Regions from separate parts of the Paenibacillus sp. YPG26 genome, predicted to be linked through region 1. Evidence: predicted binding sites of a transcription regulator. Region 1 holds the regulator's gene; the other holds the start of a gene.
What was found. Region 1 encodes CtsR, which represses protease genes until heat stress. Its sites were predicted from a motif close to ATGGTCAATAAAGGTCAAACA; they were not measured.
Positions count from the first base shown of each region.

Region 2: the regulator CtsR is predicted to act here: its motif matches at 6,427-6,447, upstream of clpP (ATP-dependent Clp endopeptidase proteolytic subunit ClpP).

Region 1 covers NZ_CP084530.1:3,393,123-3,404,536, reverse strand. The annotation lists rRNA gene LDO05_RS16240 (23S ribosomal RNA) at 1-1,875, shown strand, start outside; rRNA gene rrf (5S ribosomal RNA) at 1,975-2,091, shown strand; gene LDO05_RS16230 (hypothetical protein) at 2,240-2,407, shown strand; gene LDO05_RS16225 (CtsR family transcriptional regulator) at 3,002-3,463, shown strand; gene mcsA (protein-arginine kinase activator protein McsA) at 3,493-4,014, shown strand; gene mcsB (protein-arginine kinase McsB) at 4,027-5,085, shown strand; gene clpC (ATP-dependent protease ATP-binding subunit ClpC) at 5,144-7,585, shown strand; gene radA (DNA repair protein RadA) at 7,781-9,148, shown strand; gene disA (DNA integrity scanning diadenylate cyclase DisA) at 9,162-10,238, shown strand; gene pssA (CDP-diacylglycerol--serine O-phosphatidyltransferase) at 10,292-11,020, shown strand; gene LDO05_RS16190 (nucleoside triphosphate pyrophosphohydrolase family protein) at 11,109-11,414, opposite strand, start outside.
Region 2 covers NZ_CP084530.1:225,195-236,608, reverse strand. The annotation lists gene eno (phosphopyruvate hydratase) at 1-66, opposite strand, end outside; gene gpmI (2,3-bisphosphoglycerate-independent phosphoglycerate mutase) at 93-1,643, opposite strand; gene tpiA (triose-phosphate isomerase) at 1,645-2,397, opposite strand; gene LDO05_RS01220 (phosphoglycerate kinase) at 2,464-3,645, opposite strand; gene gap (type I glyceraldehyde-3-phosphate dehydrogenase) at 3,837-4,847, opposite strand; gene LDO05_RS01210 (sugar-binding transcriptional regulator) at 4,919-5,980, opposite strand; tRNA gene LDO05_RS01205 (tRNA-Arg) at 6,287-6,361, shown strand; gene clpP (ATP-dependent Clp endopeptidase proteolytic subunit ClpP) at 6,685-7,281, shown strand; gene LDO05_RS01195 (PdaC/SigV domain-containing protein) at 7,432-8,520, opposite strand; gene LDO05_RS01190 (GDSL-type esterase/lipase family protein) at 8,811-9,446, opposite strand; gene LDO05_RS01185 (polyamine ABC transporter substrate-binding protein) at 9,875-10,882, opposite strand; gene LDO05_RS01180 (ABC transporter permease) at 10,961-11,414, opposite strand, start outside.

The DNA of each region.
Region 1 (11,414 bases):
AATGTAACGGGGCTAAACACACCACCGAAGCTATGGCTTGGATCGACTTCACTGCTTCTTTGAGGCGGTGTTTACCTAAGTGACATTTTTGCCGAAGGCAAACCTCCTAGAGGTTTCGGCCAAATGGTTCACAGGGGTTAAACACACAGGCTTCGAAGCTGGAGTGAAGTCGATCCAGGGGTAGGGGAGCGTTGTATGCAGGTTGAAGGTGTACCGTAAGGAGCGCTGGACAGCATACAAGTGAGAATGCCGGTATGAGTAACGAAAAGATCAGTGAGAATCTGATCCGCCGAAAGCCTAAGGGTTCCTGAGGAAGGTTCGTCCGCTCAGGGTAAGTCGGGACCTAAGGCGAGGCCGAAAGGCGTAGTCGAAGGACAACAGGCCCTAATTCCTGTACCACCGTAATCCGCTATGAGCGATGGGGTGACGCAGCAGGGTAGTGACGCGGACTGATGGATGTCCGTCCAAGCAGTGAGGCTGGTGTGTAGGCAAATCCGCACACCGTAAGGCTGGGCTGTGATGGGGAGCGAAAATTACAGTAGCGAAGGTCATGATCTCACACTGCCAAGAAAAGCCTCTAGTCAGGAGAAGGTGCCCGTACCGCAAACCGACACAGGTAGGCGAGAAGAGAATTCTAAGGCGCGCGGAAGAACTCTCGTTAAGGAACTCGGCAAAATGACCCCGTAACTTCGGGAGAAGGGGTGCCCCGGTAGTGTGAATAGCACGAGGGGGCCGCAGTGAAAAGGCCCAAGCGACTGTTTAGCAAAAACACAGGTCTGTGCGAAGCCGTAAGGCGAAGTATACGGGCTGACGCCTGCCCGGTGCTGGAAGGTTAAGGGGAGTGGTTAGGGGTAACCCGAAGCTATGAACCGAAGCCCCAGTAAACGGCGGCCGTAACTATAACGGTCCTAAGGTAGCGAAATTCCTTGTCAGGTAAATTCTGACCCGCACGAATGGCGTAACGACTTGGGCGCTGTCTCAACGAGAGATCCGGTGAAATTTTAATACCTGTGAAGATGCAGGTTACCCGCGACAAGACGGAAAGACCCCATGGAGCTTTACTGCAGCTTGATATTGGACTTGGGTACGATTTGTACAGGATAGGTGGGAGCCTAGGAAGCCGGAGCGCCAGCTTCGGTGGAGGCAACGTTGGGATACCACCCTGATCGTATCGGAGTTCTAACCTGGTACCGTGAACCGGTATGGGGACAGTGTCAGGTGGGCAGTTTGACTGGGGCGGTCGCCTCCTAAAGAGTAACGGAGGCGCCCCAAGGTTCCCTCAGAATGGTTGGAAATCATTCGAAGAGTGCAAAGGCATAAGGGAGCTTGACTGCGAGACTGACAAGTCGAGCAGGGACGAAAGTCGGGCTTAGTGATCCGGTGGTACCGCATGGAAGGGCCATCGCTCAACGGATAAAAGCTACCCTGGGGATAACAGGCTTATCTCCCCCAAGAGTCCACATCGACGGGGAGGTTTGGCACCTCGATGTCGGCTCATCGCATCCTGGGGCTGAAGTAGGTCCCAAGGGTTGGGCTGTTCGCCCATTAAAGCGGTACGCGAGCTGGGTTCAGAACGTCGTGAGACAGTTCGGTCCCTATCTGTCGTGGGCGTAGGAAATTTGAGAGGAGCTGTCCTTAGTACGAGAGGACCGGGATGGACGCACCGCTGGTGCACCAGTTGTTCCGCCAGGAGCACAGCTGGGTAGCTACGTGCGGAAGGGATAAGCGCTGAAAGCATCTAAGCGTGAAGCCCCCCTCAAGATGAGATTTCCCAATTAGTAAGACCCCTTGAAGACGACGAGGTAGATAGGCTGGGTGTGGAAGTGCAGCAATGCATGGAGCTGACCAGTACTAATCGGTCGAGGGCTTATCCAAGACAGCTTCACGAAGTGTAACTTCGGAAGCAACACAATCTAACACGCACAATTCGTTTCGTATCTAGTTTTCAGGCGATCAAGCCTGAAGAGAATTCCGTTTGGTGGCGATGGCGGAGGGGTTCCACGCGTACCCATCCCGAACACGACCGTTAAGCCCTCCAGCGCCAATGGTACTTGGACCGCAGGGTCCTGGGAGAGTAGGACGCCGCCAAGCAAAGAGCAAGCCTTATCGAGAGATCGATAAGGCTTTTTTGTGCTTTAAGCTGCTTGCTGCTTGTACCACAGGGAGCTCTGTGAGGTATGGTTTCGGATGATTCAGAAATAATAAGAAGGCATTATTGAACTTAGGAGGCTGATTTCAGATGAGCAACAAAATTGAAGCCATTAGAGCGGATCATCAGAACTTTCTGGACAAGACGGAAGATGAAATAAAGGCAGTTCCCGCCACAACTGATGTTAATGAGGCTGTGGAGGCCATTACAGCACATATGAACAAATATGATGTGCCACAGGAAAAAGAAGGGGACTAATTTGTAATCGAGCAAAAGAACCGTCAGAGCTCTCTGACGGTTCTTTGCTATTGTTCACGTTGGAGAATACGGTTAACTGTGCATTTATATTTAACCTCGACCGTATAGGCTCCTCGAATAGAAAGTACACAAACTAGTGATGGAATGACATGGTGATGCAATTGATCAGGTCTAACTCCTTGCAGCTGTATGGATTGTAGATGTGAAGGATAGTGAAAAGTGCATACACTTAAGCAAATTAACTGGTGAACCGAATGGATGCAATTCAGGATGGGTAAAGTATATCTAGAACAAAGTAAAGGCCCTCTTTAGGACCGGAACCAAAAGCGTAATGTATCTTAACGGTTTTAGACTAATTATAAAAAGAGCCCTTGGCAAATGAGGAAAATATGATATAATAAATTCAAGGTCAAAGAAAGTCAAAGTCAACTACTTGCTAACAGTATTTTCTTTAACCGAATTTATATCTTTTTTAGTGTCACAATGAGTAGTTGTATTTAAAATCGTTGGTTTGACTGCAGTTTGACCTTATCAGGAGATCATTTTTGCCGCTTCGTAATGGCTAAACGCTTCGAGCAGTGGAGGGATGAGTGAATGCGAAATATCTCCGATATTATTGAGAAATATCTCAAGAGTATTATGCATGAAAGTCCTGAAGGAACCATTGAGATCCAGCGCAATGATTTAGCTGATAAATTCTCCTGTGTACCTTCCCAGATTAACTACGTAATCAGTACGCGGTTTACTTTGGAGAAAGGCTACCTTGTGGAGAGTAAGCGCGGCGGAGGCGGGTACGTCAGGATTAGAAAGATCGAACTACCCGGGCCAACCTCGCTGCATACTCATCTGCATCAGACCATAGGCAATGAGATAGGCCAAGCCGCTGCGGAAGGGCTGATCTATCAACTGGCGGAAGCTCGAGTTATTACCGAGCGGGAAGCGAATTTGATGAGATCCGCGATATCAAGGGAAGTGCTGGCTCTTAAGCTGCCCTATCGGGATGAGATTCGTGCCAGAATTATGAAGGCTATGTTGATTTCTTTATTAGTCAAATAATCAGGCCAGGAACAAAGGAGGGACATCTTGTGCTTTGTCAGGAATGCGGTAAGCGTCCGGCTTCGCTTCATTTTACTAAAATTGTAAACGGGGAGAAGACGGAATTTCACATTTGCGAAGCGTGTGCGAGAGAAAAAGGCGAGATGATACCTGGAACCTCAGGAGGTTTTTCCATTCATAGCTTGTTGTCCGGTCTCCTGGATATCAGTCCGAGTGGAAAGGGACAGCTAATAGGCAAGAATACCGAGAATCTTCAATGTAAGGAATGCGGAATGACCTATTCCCAGTTCAGTAAAGTGGGACGGTTCGGCTGCAGCTCTTGTTATAAATATTTTAACGACCGGCTCGATCCACTCTTCAAAAGGGTGCACGGGAACACTACCCACATGGGGAAAGTGCCTGTCCGGGTAGGAAGCCATATTCAGGCCAAACGCAAAATTGAAAGCCTCCGGCAGGAGCTTCAGCAGAATATTGCCGAAGAGGAGTTTGAGAAGGCCGCCAAGCTTCGGGATCAGATTAGAGAACTTGAGAAAGACATTTCATCAGAGTAGGAGGAATGCGTTATGCCTAATCTCCGGTTTACAGAACAGCCGCTCAGTGAATGGATGAGACATAGAGGATATGAATCCGATATTGTCATCAGCAGCCGGGTACGGATTGCGCGGAACCTTCAGCACCTTGCCTTTCCCATGCTGGCGACGAACCAGCAGTCGGAAGAAGTATTAACTAGACTCAAGACCGTCGTTGAAGACGAGCGCTTGAATCAATACGGAGTGCTGCATTTCCTGCTCCTTGATGAGATGGATGATTTGGACCGAAGAATTCTGGTTGAGAAGCACTTGATCAGCCCCAATCTTGCTACGGAATCGCGTAATGGCGCGGTGCTCATCAGTGAGGATGAAAGCTTGAGCATTATGATCAACGAGGAAGATCATCTGCGTATTCAGTGCCTGTATCCGGGATTTCATGTACATGAAGCCTGGGAGCGGGCAACTTCGGTGGATGATATTTTTGAAGCCCATGTGGATTATGCATTTGATGACAGAAGAGGGTACCTGACCAGTTGTCCTACTAACGTAGGTACAGGACTTAGAGCTTCAGTCATGATGCACCTTCCCGCTTTAGTGCTAACGCAGCAGATTAACCGGATTTTGTCGGCCGTCTCACAGGTTGGCTTAACGGTGCGCGGGATATACGGCGAAGGTAGTGAGGCCATGGGTAACTTGTTTCAAATCTCAAATCAGATTACACTGGGACAAAGTGAGTCTGAAATCATTGAGAATCTCCATGGTGTAGTCTTACAGATTATCGAGCATGAGAAGACGGCAAGGCAGAGACTGCTTATGGAGTCGCGGTTGCGGATGACGGACAGGGTAATGCGGTCCTACGGAATTTTGTCCAATGCGGCGATAATGGATTCCAAGGAAGCGGCTCAGCGCTTGTCCGATGTCAGACTCGGAATTGATCTGGGGCTGATTGATCATCTGTCCGCTCCTCAGCTAAATGAACTAACAGTGCTGACACAGCCGGGATTTTTACAGAAGATATTCAATGAACATATGGATCACGCTGAGCGGGATATGTACAGGGCCAAGCTCATTCGTGAGAAATTGGGTAAATAAATGCAATAGTGTTCAATCGTAGAACCAGATTTTTACCAATCATGGAGGTGTAGGGGATATGATGTTTGGAAGATTTACGGAACGCGCACAGAAAGTGCTGGCTTTGGCTCAAGAGGAAGCAGTTCGTTTGGGGCATAATAATATTGGTACTGAACACATACTGCTGGGTCTTATTCGTGAAGGGGAAGGCATTGCCGCTAAAGCCTTGATTGGTTTAGGTCTTGGACTTGAGAAAATACAGGATGAAGTTGAGACCTTGATCGGCCGCGGTCAAGAGCAGCCCACTAATATTGCTTATACGCCTCGTGCTAAGAAAGTGATTGAGCTGTCCATGGACGAAGCTCGTAAGCTGGGTCACACCTATGTGGGAACGGAGCACATCCTGCTCGGTCTTATCCGTGAAGGAGAAGGTGTTGCAGCCCGCGTATTGAACAATCTTGGAATCAGCTTGAACAAAGCGCGTCAGCAGGTGCTTCAATTGCTCGGAAGCAGTGAAGCGGTATCCAGCCATCACGGGACTCCTGCCAATGTGAATACCCCGACGCTGGACAGCTTGGCACGCGACCTTACGGCTATAGCCAAAGAAGGCAGCTTGGATCCGGTTATTGGCCGCAGTAAGGAAATTGAGCGTGTAATTCAAGTGCTAAGCCGCCGGACCAAGAACAATCCGGTCTTGATCGGGGAGCCAGGGGTAGGTAAAACGGCGATTGCCGAGGGCCTCGCTCAGAAGATCATTAATAACGAAATTCCAGAAACACTGCGTGACAAGAGAGTTATGACTCTGGATATGGGCTCAGTAGTTGCCGGTACCAAATACCGCGGTGAGTTCGAGGATCGTCTGAAGAAAATCATGGACGAAATCCGCCAGGCAGGCAATATTATCTTGTTCATTGACGAGCTGCATACCCTGATTGGTGCTGGGGGTGCTGAGGGCGCTATTGACGCCTCCAATATTCTGAAGCCAGCTTTGGCCCGCGGTGAACTTCAGTGCATTGGTGCCACAACCCTGGACGAATATCGTAAATATATTGAGAAGGATGCTGCCCTGGAGCGCCGTTTCCAGCCTATTACCGTGGATCAGCCTTCTCCAGAGGAAGCAATCCAGATTCTGCATGGACTTCGTGACCGTTATGAAGCTCACCACCGGGTGAAAATTACGGATGAGGCAATCGAGCAGGCTGTGAAGCTGTCGGATCGTTACATTCCTGACCGGTTCCTGCCGGATAAGGCCATTGACCTTATTGATGAGGCGGGCTCCAAGGTAAGGCTTAACTCTTATACGGTACCACCTAACCTCAAGCAGCTTGAGAATCGCTTGGATGACATCCGTAAAGAGAAGGATTCAGCTGTTCAAAGCCAGGAATTCGAGAAGGCTGCAGCTCTGCGTGATACAGAGCAGAAGATTCGTGAAGAGCTGGATGTCACGAAGAATCAATGGAAAGAGAAACAGGGCCGTACCGATTCTGAAGTCACTCCGGAGGATATTGCTCAGGTTGTAGCCAGCTGGACTGGTATCCCTGTCAGTAAGCTGAAGGAAGAGGAGACTGAGCGCCTCCTTAACATGGAGCAGATTCTCCATGAACGGGTTATTGGTCAGGAAGAGGCTGTCAAGGCAGTCAGCCGGGCAATTCGCCGGGCACGTGCCGGACTTAAAGATCCTAAACGTCCAATGGGCTCATTTATCTTCCTGGGACCAACCGGGGTAGGTAAGACAGAGCTTGCCCGCGCACTCGCTGAAGCGATGTTCGGTGACGAGAATGCGGTAATTCGAATCGACATGTCCGAGTATATGGAGAAACACTCGACTTCACGTCTGGTCGGAGCTCCTCCAGGATATGTAGGCTATGAAGAAGGTGGTCAGCTGACAGAGAAAGTTCGCCGCAAGCCTTATTCCGTAGTTCTCCTTGACGAAATCGAGAAAGCTCACCCAGAGGTGTTCAACATTCTGCTTCAAGTGCTGGAAGATGGTCGTCTTACTGACTCCAAAGGCCGTGTAGTTGACTTCCGTAATACACTGATTATTCTCACCTCCAATGTGGGTGCTGATGTGATCAAGAAGAACACCACACTCGGCTTTACCGCAGTGAGCGACGCAGGGGCCAATTATAGCACGATGAAGGATAAAGTGATGGCAGAGCTTAAGAAGAGCTTCCGTCCTGAATTCCTGAACCGGATTGATGAGACTATTGTGTTCCACTCTCTGGAAGAGGTGCATATTGCGGAGATTGTTACGCTCATGTCCGAGGAGCTTCGCAGACGTCTGCGTGAATACGATGTGGATTTCCTGCTTACCGACAAGGCGAAAGCCTTCCTGGCGAAGGAAGGGTTCGATCCCGCATATGGAGCGCGTCCGCTGCGCCGCGCTATTCAGAAGCATATTGAAGACCGGTTGTCTGAAGAACTCTTAACCGGTACGGTGAAGAAAGGTGATTCCCTCGTGATTGACGAAGAGAACGGGGCACTGACCGTGAACAGAACGGGAAGTTTATCACCCAGCTAAGCCGTATTAACTGCATAATTTCCATAGCATGGGGGCTGAATGCCGCTCGAACCTTGTTCGCGCGGCGCAGCCTCTTGCTGTTTGTTCTAACATTTTCATTAAAACTTTACGATAAAACAATATAAATGGTAAACTTTGATTGTGTTTCGATAAAAAATTAGTTCGAAAATCCTCAGGCTGGTTAAGGAGAAGTACATGGCCAAAATTAAGACCAAGTTCTATTGTACGGAATGCGGTTATGAATCCCCTAAATGGTATGGCAAATGTCCAGGCTGCAGCAGCTGGAATACCATGGTGGAGGAGACCGAGAAAGTAGTGAAGACTCAAGGGCTGACTTCGGGACTTTTCCAGACTAAAGAGAAGGCTCAGCCCATAATTAATATAGAGAGCGGCAAGGAGCCGCGGGTTCAGACGGGAATTGGTGAACTCAACCGGGTTCTTGGCGGGGGAGTAGTTCCAGGCTCTCTGGTTCTCGTAGGTGGAGACCCGGGAATCGGCAAGTCTACACTCCTGCTCCAGACTTCTTATGAAATGGCCAAAGCGGGACTGCGGGTTCTGTACATCTCAGGCGAAGAATCCGTTAAGCAGACCAAGCTTAGAGCGGAGCGTCTTGGCGCCTTATCCGCAGAACTCTTCGTGCTGTGCGAGAGCAATATGGACAGTATTGAAGAGGCAATCGAAAGTGTCTCACCCCACTTTATGGTCATTGACTCGATTCAGACGGTATATTTGCCTGAAGTGACAAGTGCGCCAGGCAGCGTCTCCCAGGTTCGGGAGTGTACGGCAAGATTCATGCGGATTGCGAAGGGACAGGGGATTGCTACCGTTCTTGTAGGTCATGTTACCAAGGAAGGAGCGATTGCGGGTCCCAGATTGCTTGAGCATATGGTGGACTGTGTGCTTTATTTCGAAGGTGAGCGTCATCATTCTTATCGCCTGCTTCGCGCGGTTAAGAATCGCTTCGGTTCCACGAATGAGATCGGTATATTTGAAATGAATGAAGTAGGACTGACGGAGGTCGTCAATCCTTCTGAACTGTTTCTTTCGGAGCGTCCCCTTGGCGTAGCAGGTTCTACGGTTGTAGCCAGTATGGAGGGAACCCGCCCGATGCTGGTGGAACTTCAGGCATTGATCTCCACGACTCATTTCCCCTCGCCAAGACGCATGGGAACGGGTGTGGACCATCACCGGATGAATCTGATTATTGCGGTTCTTGAGAAAAGAATGGGGATGTTCCTTCAGACCCAGGACGCCTATGTTAACCTGGCTGGTGGAGTGCGTCTGGATGAGCCCGCAGTGGATCTGGCGATTGCGGTAAGCATTGCTTCGAGCTTCCGCGATATTCCTACCAAGCCCGATGATGTCATCTTCGGGGAGGTTGGCTTGACTGGAGAAGTGCGGGCAGTCTCCCGTGCGGAACAGCGGGTAAGGGAGGCACATAAGTTAGGGTTCAAACGGGTAATCCTTCCAGAGAAGAGCCTGAAGGGATGGAAGAGCCCAAAGGGAATTCAATTGATCGGCGTAAATACGGTTGCAGAGGCATTAGCTGTTGCGTTAAATTAGGGGGCACTTGAAGATGAAAGAACCAAACCAACTGGAGAAGATGAACGACCTGCTAAGACTAGTAGCACCCGGGACCGCATTCAGGGACGGACTTGAGAATGTGCTGCGGGCCAAAACGGGCGGTTTGATTGTAGTTGGATATAGTCCGGAGGTCATGGAAGTGGTTGAGGGAGGTTTCTCCATTAACTGTGACTTCTCGCCGAACTATTTGTATGAGCTGGCCAAAATGGACGGAGCGATCATACTAAGCGAGGATTTGAAGCGGATCTTATACGCAAATACCCAGCTTATTCCCGACTCCTCCATCTCGTCTGCGGAGACAGGTATCCGCCACCGTACCGCCGAGCGGGTTGCCAAGCAGACCGGGAAGCTGGTTGTGTCTATTTCCCAGCGGCGGAATATCATTACCTTGTATCAAGGTGGACTACGCTATGCGCTTAAGGAGATCGGCGTTATTCTAACTAAGGCGAATCAAGCGATTCAGACGCTGGAGAAGTACAGATCTGTTCTGAATCAATCCTTTACGAATTTAACCGCTTCGGAATTTGAGGAGCTTGTCACTTTGCCTGAAGTTATCAATGTCATTCAGCGGGTAGAAATGGTAATCCGCATCAAGCTTGAGATTAAGCGGTTCATCAATGAACTGGGTACGGAAGGCCGTCTGATCAGCATGCAGATGGAGGAGCTGGTCAGTAACATGGAAGAGGAAGCTTGGCTGCTGTATAAGGATTATGCCCGTGAGGATCACGAGGAATATATCCGGGAGCTGATACTGGGGCTTAAGCGCTCTTCTGATGAAGAGCTGCTGGACGTTGTCCATATTTCACGTCTCCTCGGCTATCCTGCAGCTGCGGCTTCCTCCGAGGAACTCATATCACCGCGCGGTTATCGGGTTCTGAACAAGATTCCCCGCCTGCCCAATGTGATTATTCATAATCTCGTTGAGCGATTCGAACAGCTGCCCGGGGTGATGATCGCTTCTATAGAAGAACTGGATGAAGTTGACGGTATTGGCGAGGTGCGTGCACGTACGATCAAGGATGGATTGAAACGCCTTCAGGAACAAGTATTCATTGACAGACAAATCTAATTCCCATACAATCAAAGGATGATCCTGAGGCATAATATATATGAGGTGAAGAGATGATTACTAAATCGATTCCGAACATGTTTACCTTAGGTAACTTGTTTCTCGGAATGGTCGCGATTATGCTGGCGTTTAACGGGAAGTACAGTTTGGCGGCGATTATGATTATTGTTGCTATGCTGCTCGATGGTCTGGATGGACGTGTTGCCCGTGCCCTTAATTGTCAAAGCGAATTTGGAAAAGAACTCGATTCTCTCTCGGATGTGATTTCCTTCGGAATCGCACCTGCGCTATTGATGTATACGATTTCCTTTCAAAACATGCCGGAAGCGCTGGCTTGGATTGTCACCGCAATCTTCCCGATGTGCGGAGCACTTCGTCTGGCAAGGTTCAACGTGAAGCCGGGGATCCCGGGTTACTTCATTGGCCTTCCTATTCCCGCTGCCGGAAGCGTTCTAGCTACACTGTCCCTATTTCACAAAGAGATTACTGCCCCTTATTTCATTATAGCAATGCTTTTGCTTTCTTATTTGATGGTGAGTTCCGTTAGATATCCTAATTTCAAGAAGATTGGACTTCCGAGAAAAGCCCTTTGGATTGCGCCTTGGGTCGTGGTGGTTGCTATAGTAGTGGCTGTCCGGTTCCCGGATCAATTGACCAAGTTGATTTTTGTTCCCCTTGTTATTTACGCTCTGTATGGGATTAAGCAGAATATCGACAGACTCCTCGGCAAAGGTGGTCCGAATTCTCATTCTTCGGAAAAGCCTTACCGTTCCAAGCATTAACCTGATTCAGCATAAGCCGCATATTAAATTTAAAAAAAGCACGGAATCCCCTTTCGGGATTCGGTGCTTTTTGCTTTCTTAATAAGGCTTACGATAAGTTGAACAGTCCAAGTGTGGAGCATTTCTTCGATTCTCTCTCCACGACTTCATCCATATTGATATCCAGCAGATTGCAAAGGGCAGACATATAGAACAAGCTGCGCCCAAGCTCGGAGCTAATAGCTTCCTTACAGTTCTCGCACAATTCACCTTGAACATGCTTGCCGACTACTTCTTTGGCCTGCTCCAGATTGAAGCTGGGTTCAAAGGTTTGCTTGGTTGCATGAAGCTCAATGCATCCGCACTCGGTTACAGCCTTGGTTACCGAACGATTGACAGATGAATTGCTTTGGCC
Region 2 (11,414 bases), 800 kb from region 1:
TTCTACAGTCGGGTTACCACGGGAGTCAAGGACTTCGCGTGCATATACGTCAGAAATAATTGTCATGTTAAAGTCTCCTTTATTATATGAATTTAGTTGTTCTTACGGCTGGCAATCATGGATTGTCCGGTCATCTCCGCAGGCTGCGGAAGTCCCATCAGATCCAGAATCGTTGGCGCCACATCGGCAAGAATGCCGCTCTCACGCAGAATCACATCTTCCGATGTCACGATGAACGGAACCGGGTTAGTAGTGTGCGCGGTGAACGGACGCCCGTTCTCATCAAATACCATATCCGCATTGCCGTGGTCAGCAATAATAATAGTGACTCCGCCTTTAGCGAGCACAGCATCAACGACTTTGCCTACACACTCATCTGTAACTTCAACCGCTTTGATTGTCGGCTCAAGCATACCCGAGTGACCCACCATATCCGGGTTGGCAAAGTTCAGGATAATGGCATCATGCTTATCCGATTCGATCTCCTTCACAGCAGCTTCTGCCACTTCATAAGCACTCATCTCCGGCTTCAGGTCATAGGTAGCAACCTTAGGGGAATTGATCAATACGCGAGTCTCGCCCTCAAGCTGAACATCGCGTCCGCCGCTGAAGAAGAAGGTTACGTGCGGATACTTCTCGGTCTCAGCAATACGAAGCTGAGTCTTACCTTGCTGTACAAGCACTTCGCCTAACGTATTATCCAGGTTCTTCGGCTCGTAGGCTACGTATCCGCCAACCGTTTCGCTGAATAGAGTCAGACATACAAAGTGCAGGCCGATCGGGAAGTTAGGTCCACGGTCAAAGCCTTGGAAGTCCAGGTTCGTGAATACTTGAGACAGCTGGATCGCACGGTCAGGACGGAAGTTCAGGAAGACTACGGAGTCTCCGGACTCCACAAGTCCTACCGGATTGCCGGAACCATCCACAATAACAGTAGGTTCAACGAACTCATCGAACACAGACTTCTCATAAGATTCGGTAACCGCCTGAATCGGATCTGTATACTTAGGCCCATCGCCATAAACGATGGCGCGGTAAGACTTCTCCACACGCTCCCAGCGTTTGTCGCGGTCCATGGCATAATAGCGTCCTTGAACCGTAGCGATTTTGCCGATGCCTACTTCTTCAATCTTGGCGATCAACCGTTCCAGGAATCCCTTAGCACTGTCTGGAGCCACGTCGCGGCCATCCAGGAATGCATGGATATACACCTCATGCAGATCTTCCTTCTTGGCAAGATCCAGCATAGCTAACATATGGTCAATATGGCTGTGTACACCGCCATCGGACAGCAAGCCGTACAAGTGAAGCTTCTTCCCATTGGTCTTCGCATATTTAACAGCTTCAACCAAGGTCTCGTTCGTGAAGAACTCACCTTCACGGATCGATTTGTCGATCCGGGTCAGATCCTGATATACGATCCGGCCTGCACCGATGTTCAGATGCCCTACTTCAGAGTTACCCATTTGTCCGGCTGGCAGACCTACTGCCTCACCGCAAGCGGTAAGTGTCGTGTTCGGGTACATCTTGAGGTATCTGTCGTAATTCGGTTTGTTCGCCTGTGCGACCGCGTTGCCTTCATCTGTACCGCGAAGACCGAACCCGTCCATGATGATGAGTGCTACAGGTCTGGGTGCTGACATCTTACTTGGCCCCCTCGACAAGTGCGATATAAGAAGCAGGCTGCAAGCTTGCACCGCCAACGAGCGCTCCGTCGATATCGCTTTGACCAAGATATTCCTTCACGTTCTCAGGCTTCACACTGCCGCCGTATTGAATACGCACTTTGGATGCCACAGACTCATCGTAGAGATCCGCAACAATAGAACGGATGTAGGAAGTAACCTCGTTCGCATCCTGGGATGTGGAGGATTTGCCTGTTCCGATCGCCCAGATCGGCTCGTAAGCAATAACAACTTGAGCGGCTTGCTCAGCGCTCAGACCTTGGAGAGCTGCTTCGGTCTGTACCTTCACCACGTCTTTAGTCTGCCCTGCTTCACGTTCTTCTAGCTTCTCACCCACACAAGGGATCGGAGTAATGCCGTGTTTGAATGCGGCGTGGACTTTCTTGTTCACGATCTCATCGGTCTCACCGAAGTAAGCACGGCGTTCGGAATGGCCGATAATTACATAATCTACGCCAAGTTCCTTCAGCATTCCCCCACTAATTTCGCCAGTGAAGGCTCCTTCGTCCTCGAAGTGAAGGTTCTGGGCGCCAATCTTGATTGAAGTGCCCTTCGCTGCTTCCACCAATGCTGGAAGGTTGGTGTAAGGTGCACAGATCACACTTTCCACACCTTCTACTTCCGCTTTACCTTTAATGTCTTCGAAGAAAGTTTTTGCTTCGGAAACGGTTTTGAACATCTTCCAGTTCCCTGCAATAATTGGTGTTCTCAAAAAGGCTCACTCCTTTATTGTACGGACTGAACTAAAGTAGAAGTTCATTCCATATGATATTACCTATTACTTATCGTTCAACGCTTCAACGCCCGGAAGCTTCTTGCCTTCCATGAATTCAAGGGAAGCGCCGCCGCCTGTAGAAATATGATCCATTTTGTCAGCCAGGTGGAACTTCTCAGCTGCTGCTGCGGAGTCTCCGCCGCCAATGATTGTGTAGCCTTCTGTAGCCGCACAAGCTTCAGCCACTTGACGTGTACCATGAGAGAATGGCTCGATTTCGAACACGCCCATAGGTCCGTTCCATACTACCAGCTTGGAGTTCTTGATCACGTCAGCATATAGTTCACGTGTCTTCGGTCCAATGTCAATGCCTTCCCAATCTGCAGGAATCTCATCAATGCCCACAACTCTGGTATTAGCATCCGCACTGAAGTCATCAGAGATTACAATATCCACTGGAAGCATGAAGTTCTTGCCAAGCTTCTTCGCTTTCTCGATGAATCCGAGAGCTACATCAAGTTTATCTTTATCCAGAAGGGATTGTCCAATTTCATAACCTTGTGCCTTGAAGAAGGTGTAGGTCAACCCGCCACCGATCAATACGTTATCCGCAATGTTAAGAAGGTTGTCGATCACATCGATCTTGTCCTTAACTTTGGATCCGCCGATGATAGCTGTGAAAGGACGCTCAGGGTTAGAGATGGCTTTGCCCAATACATCCAATTCCTTCTCCATCAGAAGACCGGATACAGCCGGGATTTGATGAGCGATACCTTCGGTGGAAGCATGTGCACGGTGAGCGGCGCCGAATGCATCGTTCACGAACAGGTCTGCCAGCTCAGCGAACTGCTTAGCTAATTCAGGATCGTTCTTCTCTTCACCTGGGTAGAAACGAACGTTCTCAAGCACAAGCACATCGCCATTGTTGAGCGCGTCTACTTGAGCTTTAACTGCGTCGCCTACAGCTTCATCCGCTTTAGCTACTTGCTTGCCAAGCAGCTCGGACAAGCGCTCTGCCGCAGGAGTCAGACGAAGGGAATCTACGAATTCACCCTTTGGACGTCCAAGGTGGCTCGCCAGAATGACTTTGGCCCCGTTCTCAATCAAATATTTAATCGTTGGAAGAGTCTCCCGGATCCGGGTATCGTCCGTGATCTTGCCGTTCTCGAGCGGCACGTTGAAATCTACACGCACAAATACGCGTTTACCATTTACTTCTACGTCACGTACACTTTTCTTGGTCATCTCCATGTTCCTCCTAAAAATTCATCGCTGTATATCCACTAATTCTCTGTCATATGTCTCTTAAGCAAGGTTGTGTCTCTATATATTTATCTGAATCCATATTAAGTATAGGATAATTTAGCATGAACCAAAGAGGAGTCCTTAGGTTCAGGTTGCTCCTCTTTGGAAATCACATTTGAATTGTGCGGATATTATTGAGCTTTCTTAGCAAAGAACTCCAAAGTACGAACCAATTGTGCAGTGTAGGACATTTCATTGTCATACCAAGCTACTGTTTTAACGAGCTGCTTGTCGCCAACTGTCATTACTTTAGTCTGTGTAGCATCGAAGAGGGAACCGTAAGTGATACCTACGATATCGGAAGATACGATTTCGTCTTCAGTGTAACCATAAGTTTCTGGATCGGAAGCGGCTTTCATTGCTGCGTTAACTTCGTCTACAGTTACTTTTTTGTCAAGAACAGTTACAAGCTCAGTCAAAGAACCTGTTGCAACTGGAACACGCTGAGCAGCACCATCAAGCTTGCCTTGAAGGTCAGGGATAACCAGACCGATCGCTTTAGCAGCACCAGTTGTGTTAGGAATGATGTTCTCAGCAGCTGCACGAGCACGTCTGAAATCACCTTTCGCATGTGGAGCATCCAAAGTGTTCTGGTCACCAGTGTAAGCGTGAATAGTTGTCATCAAGCCTTCAACGATACCGAACTTATCGTTCAAAGTCTTAGCCATAGGAGCCAAGCAGTTCGTTGTGCAAGATGCGCCGGAGATTACAGTCTCGGAACCATCAAGAGTCTCATGGTTAACGTTGTATACGATCGTCTTCATGTCGCCTGTAGCCGGAGCGGAGATTACTACTTTCTTAGCGCCGCCTTTAAGGTGAAGTTCTGCTTTCTCTTTGGAAGTGAAGAAACCAGTACATTCAAGAACGATATCAACGCCAAGCTCGCCCCATGGCAATTCTTCAGGGTTACGGTTAGCAAGAACTTTAACTTCTTTGCCGTTAACTTTGAAGAAACCGTCATGAACTTCAACATCGCCATTGAATCTGCCTTGAGTTGTATCATATTTCAACAAATGAGCCAGCATTTTAGCATCTGTAAGGTCATTGATAGCAACTACTTCAATACCTTCCACGTTCTGAATACGACGGAAAGCAAGACGTCCGATACGACCAAATCCATTAATACCAACTTTTACACTCATTGATAAGTTCCTCCCAAAATTTCGTTTTTTATTTATTCAAGACGGTGAATAACCGTCGTGAGTAACCCATGTTAATCTTCATTATCCAATCCGGCCTTCTCCTGATCCAGCAAAGCGACGATCTCCATCGCTGCTGCCTCGTCTGTCACCAGAATATCCTCATGTCCGAACCGCAGCACGGCATGAATGGCCTTCGCTTTACTCTTGCCGCCTGCAACTCCAATCACAACCTCGGTCGAGGTAATGTCTTCAAGCCTCAGTCCAAGCGTAAGCATTTTGTGAACAACCTTGCCTTCTTGATCGAAATAGTAGCCAAATGATTCCGCCAGCGCACCTTCGTTTTGAAGCTCCTGAAGCATAGCGGAGTCCAGCTTGCGCCGATGGGCCATTTCCATAGCATCTCCGATGCCGTGGATGACAATCCTTGCTTTGCGGATCAATGCTACAATTTCTTGAGTATTGGGGTCATTTACAAGAGAGTGATAAGCCTCTTCACCAAGCAGATCAGGCACATGCAGCAGCCGATATCCTGCACCCACACGCTTAGCCATTCCGGAAGCGATGGTATTGGCTTGGATCTCAAGGCTCTCGCCGAGTCCTCCCCGTGCTGGCACGAACCAGCTGTCCTTAAGCCGGGCATTCACCGGCATGGTCAGCTTCTCCGCAATGGAGGCGAGTGTGGTTCCGCCTGTGACAGCAACTACATCTCTCTCTTCCATCACGCTGAGGAGCGCTTTGGCTCCGGCGCGTCCAAGCTCCTGCTTGGTATCCGAAGATACGTCCCAATCTCCCGGCACTACAATAACTTTGCGGAGGCCGTAGCCCTTGCGGATTCTGTCCTCCAAGGCAGCCAGACCAAGCAGCTCTTTGACGAGTGGCTCTAACAGCTCAAGCAGATGAACACCCGCTTCGCTGATCGACATGCCCATATTCTCGATCTCAATCAGCCCTTGCGCTTTCAACAAGTCTGTCTCGGCGCGCAGCACTCGCTCAGTCATATCCAAAGATGAGGCTAGTGTTCTGCGGCCAATCACTCCAGCAAGCTTGATCTGATGAAGAATGGTGTATCTTTTCTTAAGAATATCCATGAGATCAGGCAAAAGCTGCTTTTGGATTTCCAATATGTTTCGCATGCTTTCACTCCTGCTTGGCTTTCATCCATCTCATCTTCATCATTCATTGGCCTTAAAACGTCCCGGGTTAACTTTTTAAGTCCCACTCACATTCTACCTAATTCTACCTCAGGTTGCAAGTCTGACGAACGTATAATTTACAGTGCTTGTCCCCTTTATACAGAAATCCGCTTGCCCTATTATTGAAAGCTCGGAATAGGAAAGTCCTCGCCAGTCAGGTTCCATTATAATCAGCATATGTTATCTTAAGTTAAGCTTGCAATTTAACAAGGGATAACATATAATCATTTTTGCTACTCTAATTGTGCGCCCGTGGTCCAATGGATATGACGTAGGCCTCCGAAGCCTGAGATCGAGGTTCAATTCCTCGCGGGCGCGCCATTTTATAAGCATCTCTATATAGCTTTAACCAAAGCCACCCAAAAGTGGGCCTTTTTTTTATAATTAGTTTGACTTTCTTTGACTTTATGTTTGAAATTGTTTATGATGTGGTTATTATGGATAGAACTAACAGCAGCGCTTATCTTGCTCTGGCTGTTTACTTGGTTCATTCATAGTAAGAAACGTTTTCCCGGGACACCTTTCTTACATAAGTCAAGATGGCTTGTCCTCCCCGGATGCTTCGGATTATGCCAGGTATGCTTGGGATGGAAATTATGTTTCTAATTACCGTGTTGCCACCAATAATTAAGGAGGGTTTTCTAATGAGTTATATCCCTATGGTTGTCGAACAAAGCAATCGCGGTGAGCGTGCTTATGACATCTACTCGAGACTTCTTAAAGACCGTATTATTTTCCTCGGTACGCAGGTAAATGATGTGGTTGCCAACTCTATTATTGCGCAGATGCTGTTCTTGGATGCCGAAGACCCGGGTAAAGATATTCATTTATACATCAACAGCCCAGGCGGATCGATTACTGCCGGTATGGCTATTTATGATACCATGCAATTTATCAAATCCGATGTATCTACCATCTGTGTAGGTCTGGCAGCATCTATGGGTGCGTTCCTGCTGAATGCGGGAGAGAAGGGCAAGCGTTTCGCCCTGCCTAACAGTGAGATCATGATCCACCAGCCGCTTGGCGGAGCTGAGGGTCAAGCAACGGATATTGAGATCCGTGCCCGCCGCATTCTGAAGATGCGTGATTCCCTGAACAAAATCCTGGCTGAACGTACAGGACAGCCGCTGGAGCGTATCGAGAAGGATACGGACCGCGACTACTTCATGACCGCGGCCGAAGCCAAGGATTACGGTATTGTCGATAAGGTCATCGAGAAGACGGGTCCTCAAGGCGTATAAGATCGGAACTCAGCAAGCCCCTGATTCGCTATTTGGCGATACAGGGGCTTTTGTGTGTATTGCACTATTGCTCTGACGAACATAGATAAATGAATTCTACAAAAATAGCCCCGCCATTTGGCGGGACCCTCCTCATTTACACGGATCTGGTTACTTAAATGGATTGGCACCCTTAGGCAGCAGCTCACTGAATCCGTAGTCATACTCAATCGTGCCCGCGGCATAGGCGGTATATTCGTAAGGCAAGAAGTAGATGGTCAGCGTGTTCGGCTTCACATAGAAATTATGATCCGAAGTCAGGCCTTTGAATCCGCCAAGATAACCCGGGTTGTTCTTGAGCTTCTTGGCAAGGTCTGAATTCAACTGCTTCTTGTACCCTGGGTTGCTTGCCAGCAGATCACTGAGTCCAAGCTCCTTGCCGTCTTTCAGGGAGAAGGTGTGGCCTTCCGTTAACGTGAAGCCATGTGCGCCGCCTGTGTAAGAGCTTTGAACCAGAACCAGGCTAAGAACACCCTTCTCGTTAAAAGTAACCACATAAGTGCTGTCATATTCGTATTCGCGGTCCTGAGCGGAACGTTCCTTCAAATCCTTGTCCGCCTGGGCAGCGAAGCGGTCCATCGATGCTCGAAGCGCATCGTTAATCGACTTCTCGGCAGCCGCATTTGCCAGGCCGCTGACCTGAGGATAGATTAACTTGGAGGAAGCGCCCTTAAAGGTCTTGTCCAAGCTGACATTCTTGATTGTAACTGTATTCTCGGTACGCGGGCTTATGGACAGCTGCTTGGCCTTGGCGTCCCAGACCGATTGGTAGCCAAGATAGTCATTAAGTAATTTGTATGGGACATAGATACGGCCCTTAATTAATTTCCCCTGGTATCCTTCACTCAAATAATACCCGTTAACATTGGGATCAACCCCGAATTGGGAGACCGCCAGATTCAACTTCCGGTAACCATCTCCCAGACTGTAGACGTGCGAAGCCGCGTCATAGGATAGCTTCAGTCCAACTGTGTCACGCAGGAAAGTCACCGGCACATACACCCGTCCGCCGCTGAGCAGACCCTGCTGCGCAGACAAGGCCCCTTTCCATTTCAGACCCACCCGCACCTGTGCTGCTTCGGCCTTCTTGGCTGCTGCTTGAGTACCAGCCGCATATCCCGTTTCTGCTGGAAGCGCAGCTCCTCCTAACAACAAGGCTCCGGCCAGGAGGCCGGCACTCCATTTCATACTACGATTCATTATTACGCTCCTCTCTAAGCTAAGAAAATTCAGGCATGCCATACTTTGATATGGACTGATTCATCTCTTTAGTTCACTCCATCTCAGTATAGTTATCCTCAGAGAACAAAAGGTAACAGACCCCATTACACTTTCTTCTCTTTCCAGTGCAGCCTGTAACATTTTCTTAAACACTATGTAATTTTCTAAGCATGTCCCTATCGTGGCAAAGTGTAAGGCATCTCTCACCCTGTATAGGTAGCGGATGCCCCACAGCTATACCTACTTGCACCTGATCTGTATATCTCCATCTATAGAAAGCCATATCCCAGTCCGTTCAGCTGCTCGGCTATGATCCTGTAGCCTTTCCCATTAGGATGAACCTGATCGATAGAGAGCAGTTCACGACCACGCTCGGCAAAAGCTGAAAAGATATCCGCAAATCCATATACTCTGCTTGAATATTGGGCCGCATAGCGGTTGAATGAACCCACCCACGAGTTCGCCTCGCTTATCTGTGGGTAGGGATTGTAGAGCCCAACCACCCTTAGAATATATGGGCTGCGGCTGCTCTCTTTGATGGTATAAATCATTCGTATTATACTTCCGAAATTGCTCTTGCACTCAGCCAATGACTGATTCAAGATGTACGATTCCCTGGCAGGGTTTCTTCGAACCTCCCTGGCCGCATGGATCAGATCATTTCCCCCAATCGACAGCGTAATCAGGTCCGCATCTCTAATCGCCTGCCGATATACCGGGTGGTGCCGCAGCCGCTGCTCAAGCCCTTCGGAGTCGAGTCCATTGGCACCCAGATTGTTCAGGTAAATTGGTGTTCTAAGCCCGTTCTCCGTCATTCTCCGGTAGACAGGTACAAAGCCGTTGCCCGGCAAGGCTCCAAATCCCGTTGTCAAGGAATCCCCTATCGCCGTATATATATAGCTCATCCGAATCCCCTCCCCTAGATATGCTTCATCTTATGTACAGAGGCCTGAGCGGGCAACGGGAAGATGTCCTCCGGTAACATGTGCGGAAATACATCAATAAGGTAACCTGTCCACTGCGCATTCGAATGTTCTTCCGCACGCTGACGCTTCTCAGAATCATTCGACTGCTCCGTTACGGTTTGACCTTCAAATTTAAAATTAAAAAGAAACCTCGCTTAGTTAGAATGGATACTCCCAACCCATTTTAAATAAAGCGAAGTTTTTTAATGTGCCAAAAATATACATGGGCCAACTATCCTTTGCCAGTGGACTTGAAGGAAGGAGAATCCCTCAATATTATCTGTCCATATCATCAATGAAGCGTTAATCGCTCTAGCAACTCAAAGCCAAATAGGACGAGAAGCCAAGGGATAAGCCTTAACTATCCTCTACTCACGACCGCTCTTAAGCTCTGTCCAGTAGCGGTCGTACACCTGCAAAGTCTCTCCTACATCCTTCAGCCATTCCGTCCGCTTCATTTCATCTTCGGACAGGTTGATCATCTTGTCATTGCGATAGGTCTCGCTGTGGAATTCCATAGCCTTCGTATTCGGGTCGCTATAGCCGATGGACTCGTAGTTCTTCGCACTGACTTTCGGGTCCAGCATATAGTTGATGAACTTCTCCGCAAGCTCCTGATTCTTGGAGTCCTTGGGTATCGCATAATTGTCCGCGAAGATCGTACCGCCTTCCTTAGGCACAACATAGGCGATATCCGGATTCTCTTTCGCCGCAAAGGAAGCATCTCCCGACCACATCGTGGCGATCCAGCCTTCTTCCTGAATCATTTTCTGCTTGATGGTATCCGTATCGAAGGCAAGCACGCTTGGCAGCAGCTTCTTCAGATCATCTACTGCGGTCCTGATCTGCGCTTCGTCTGTTGAGCTGTTGGACGATCCGTTCTTCTTGAGCGACATGCCAATCACTTCACGGTTATCATCCAGAAGTAGAACCTTGCCCTTGTACTTAGGGTTCCACAGATCCGCCCAGCTGGTGATCGTCTCCTTCACATACTTCTTGTTGTATGCAATACCGGTAACCCCCGACATATAAGCAATTGAATACTTGTTACCCGGATCAAAAGGAGGGTTCTTCAGCGTCTCGGTAAGGTTCGCAAAATTCGGAATATTCCCTATATTCAGCGGTGCAAGAAGGTTCTCCTTGATCATGGTCGCAACCATGTAGTCCGAAGGCTGAATAAGGTCATATCCGCCCCCGCCCGCTTTAATCTTGGCCAGCAGGTCCTCATTATTGGCGAAGTTATCATAGTTAATCTTCACATTATATTGGTCTTCGAAATCTTTGAGCACCTGCGGGTCGAAGTTATCGGCCCAGCTGTAGATGTTCAGCGTTTCTTTCTTGGAGCCGCAGCCGGACAGCGATATAATGACAAGCATCGCGGTCAGAAGCAGCGTTACCAGCTTCAACTTTTTATTCAATTCATAATCTCCTCTCTCGTTCAATTCATCATTCATCTAGAATGGCAGCATCTTCTGCTTCTTCTGTCCCTTGCCTCTGTTCAGCATATACTGGGCGAGGAAGATCAGTGTTACACTTACCACAATTAATATTGTACATAGCGCGTTAATTTCCGGGGAAATACCTCGCTTAACCTGTCCATATATATAAATAGGCAGCGTTGTCGAGCTTGGTCCGGATACGAAGAAGCTGACCATGAAATCGTCCAGCGACATTGTAAAAGCGATCAGCGCCCCCGAGATAATGCCCGGTGTAATCTGAGGCAGGGTCACGTAACGGAAAATCTGCCAGGAGCTTGCCCCAAGATCCTGCGCCGCCTCTTCCAGCTGCTTGCCCATACCCGCGAGCCGCGAGGACACCACAACATATACATACGACATACTGAAGGTAATATGGGCAATGATGATGGTTGTCTTGCCTGTATCAACCCCGAGCACCCTGAACAGCACC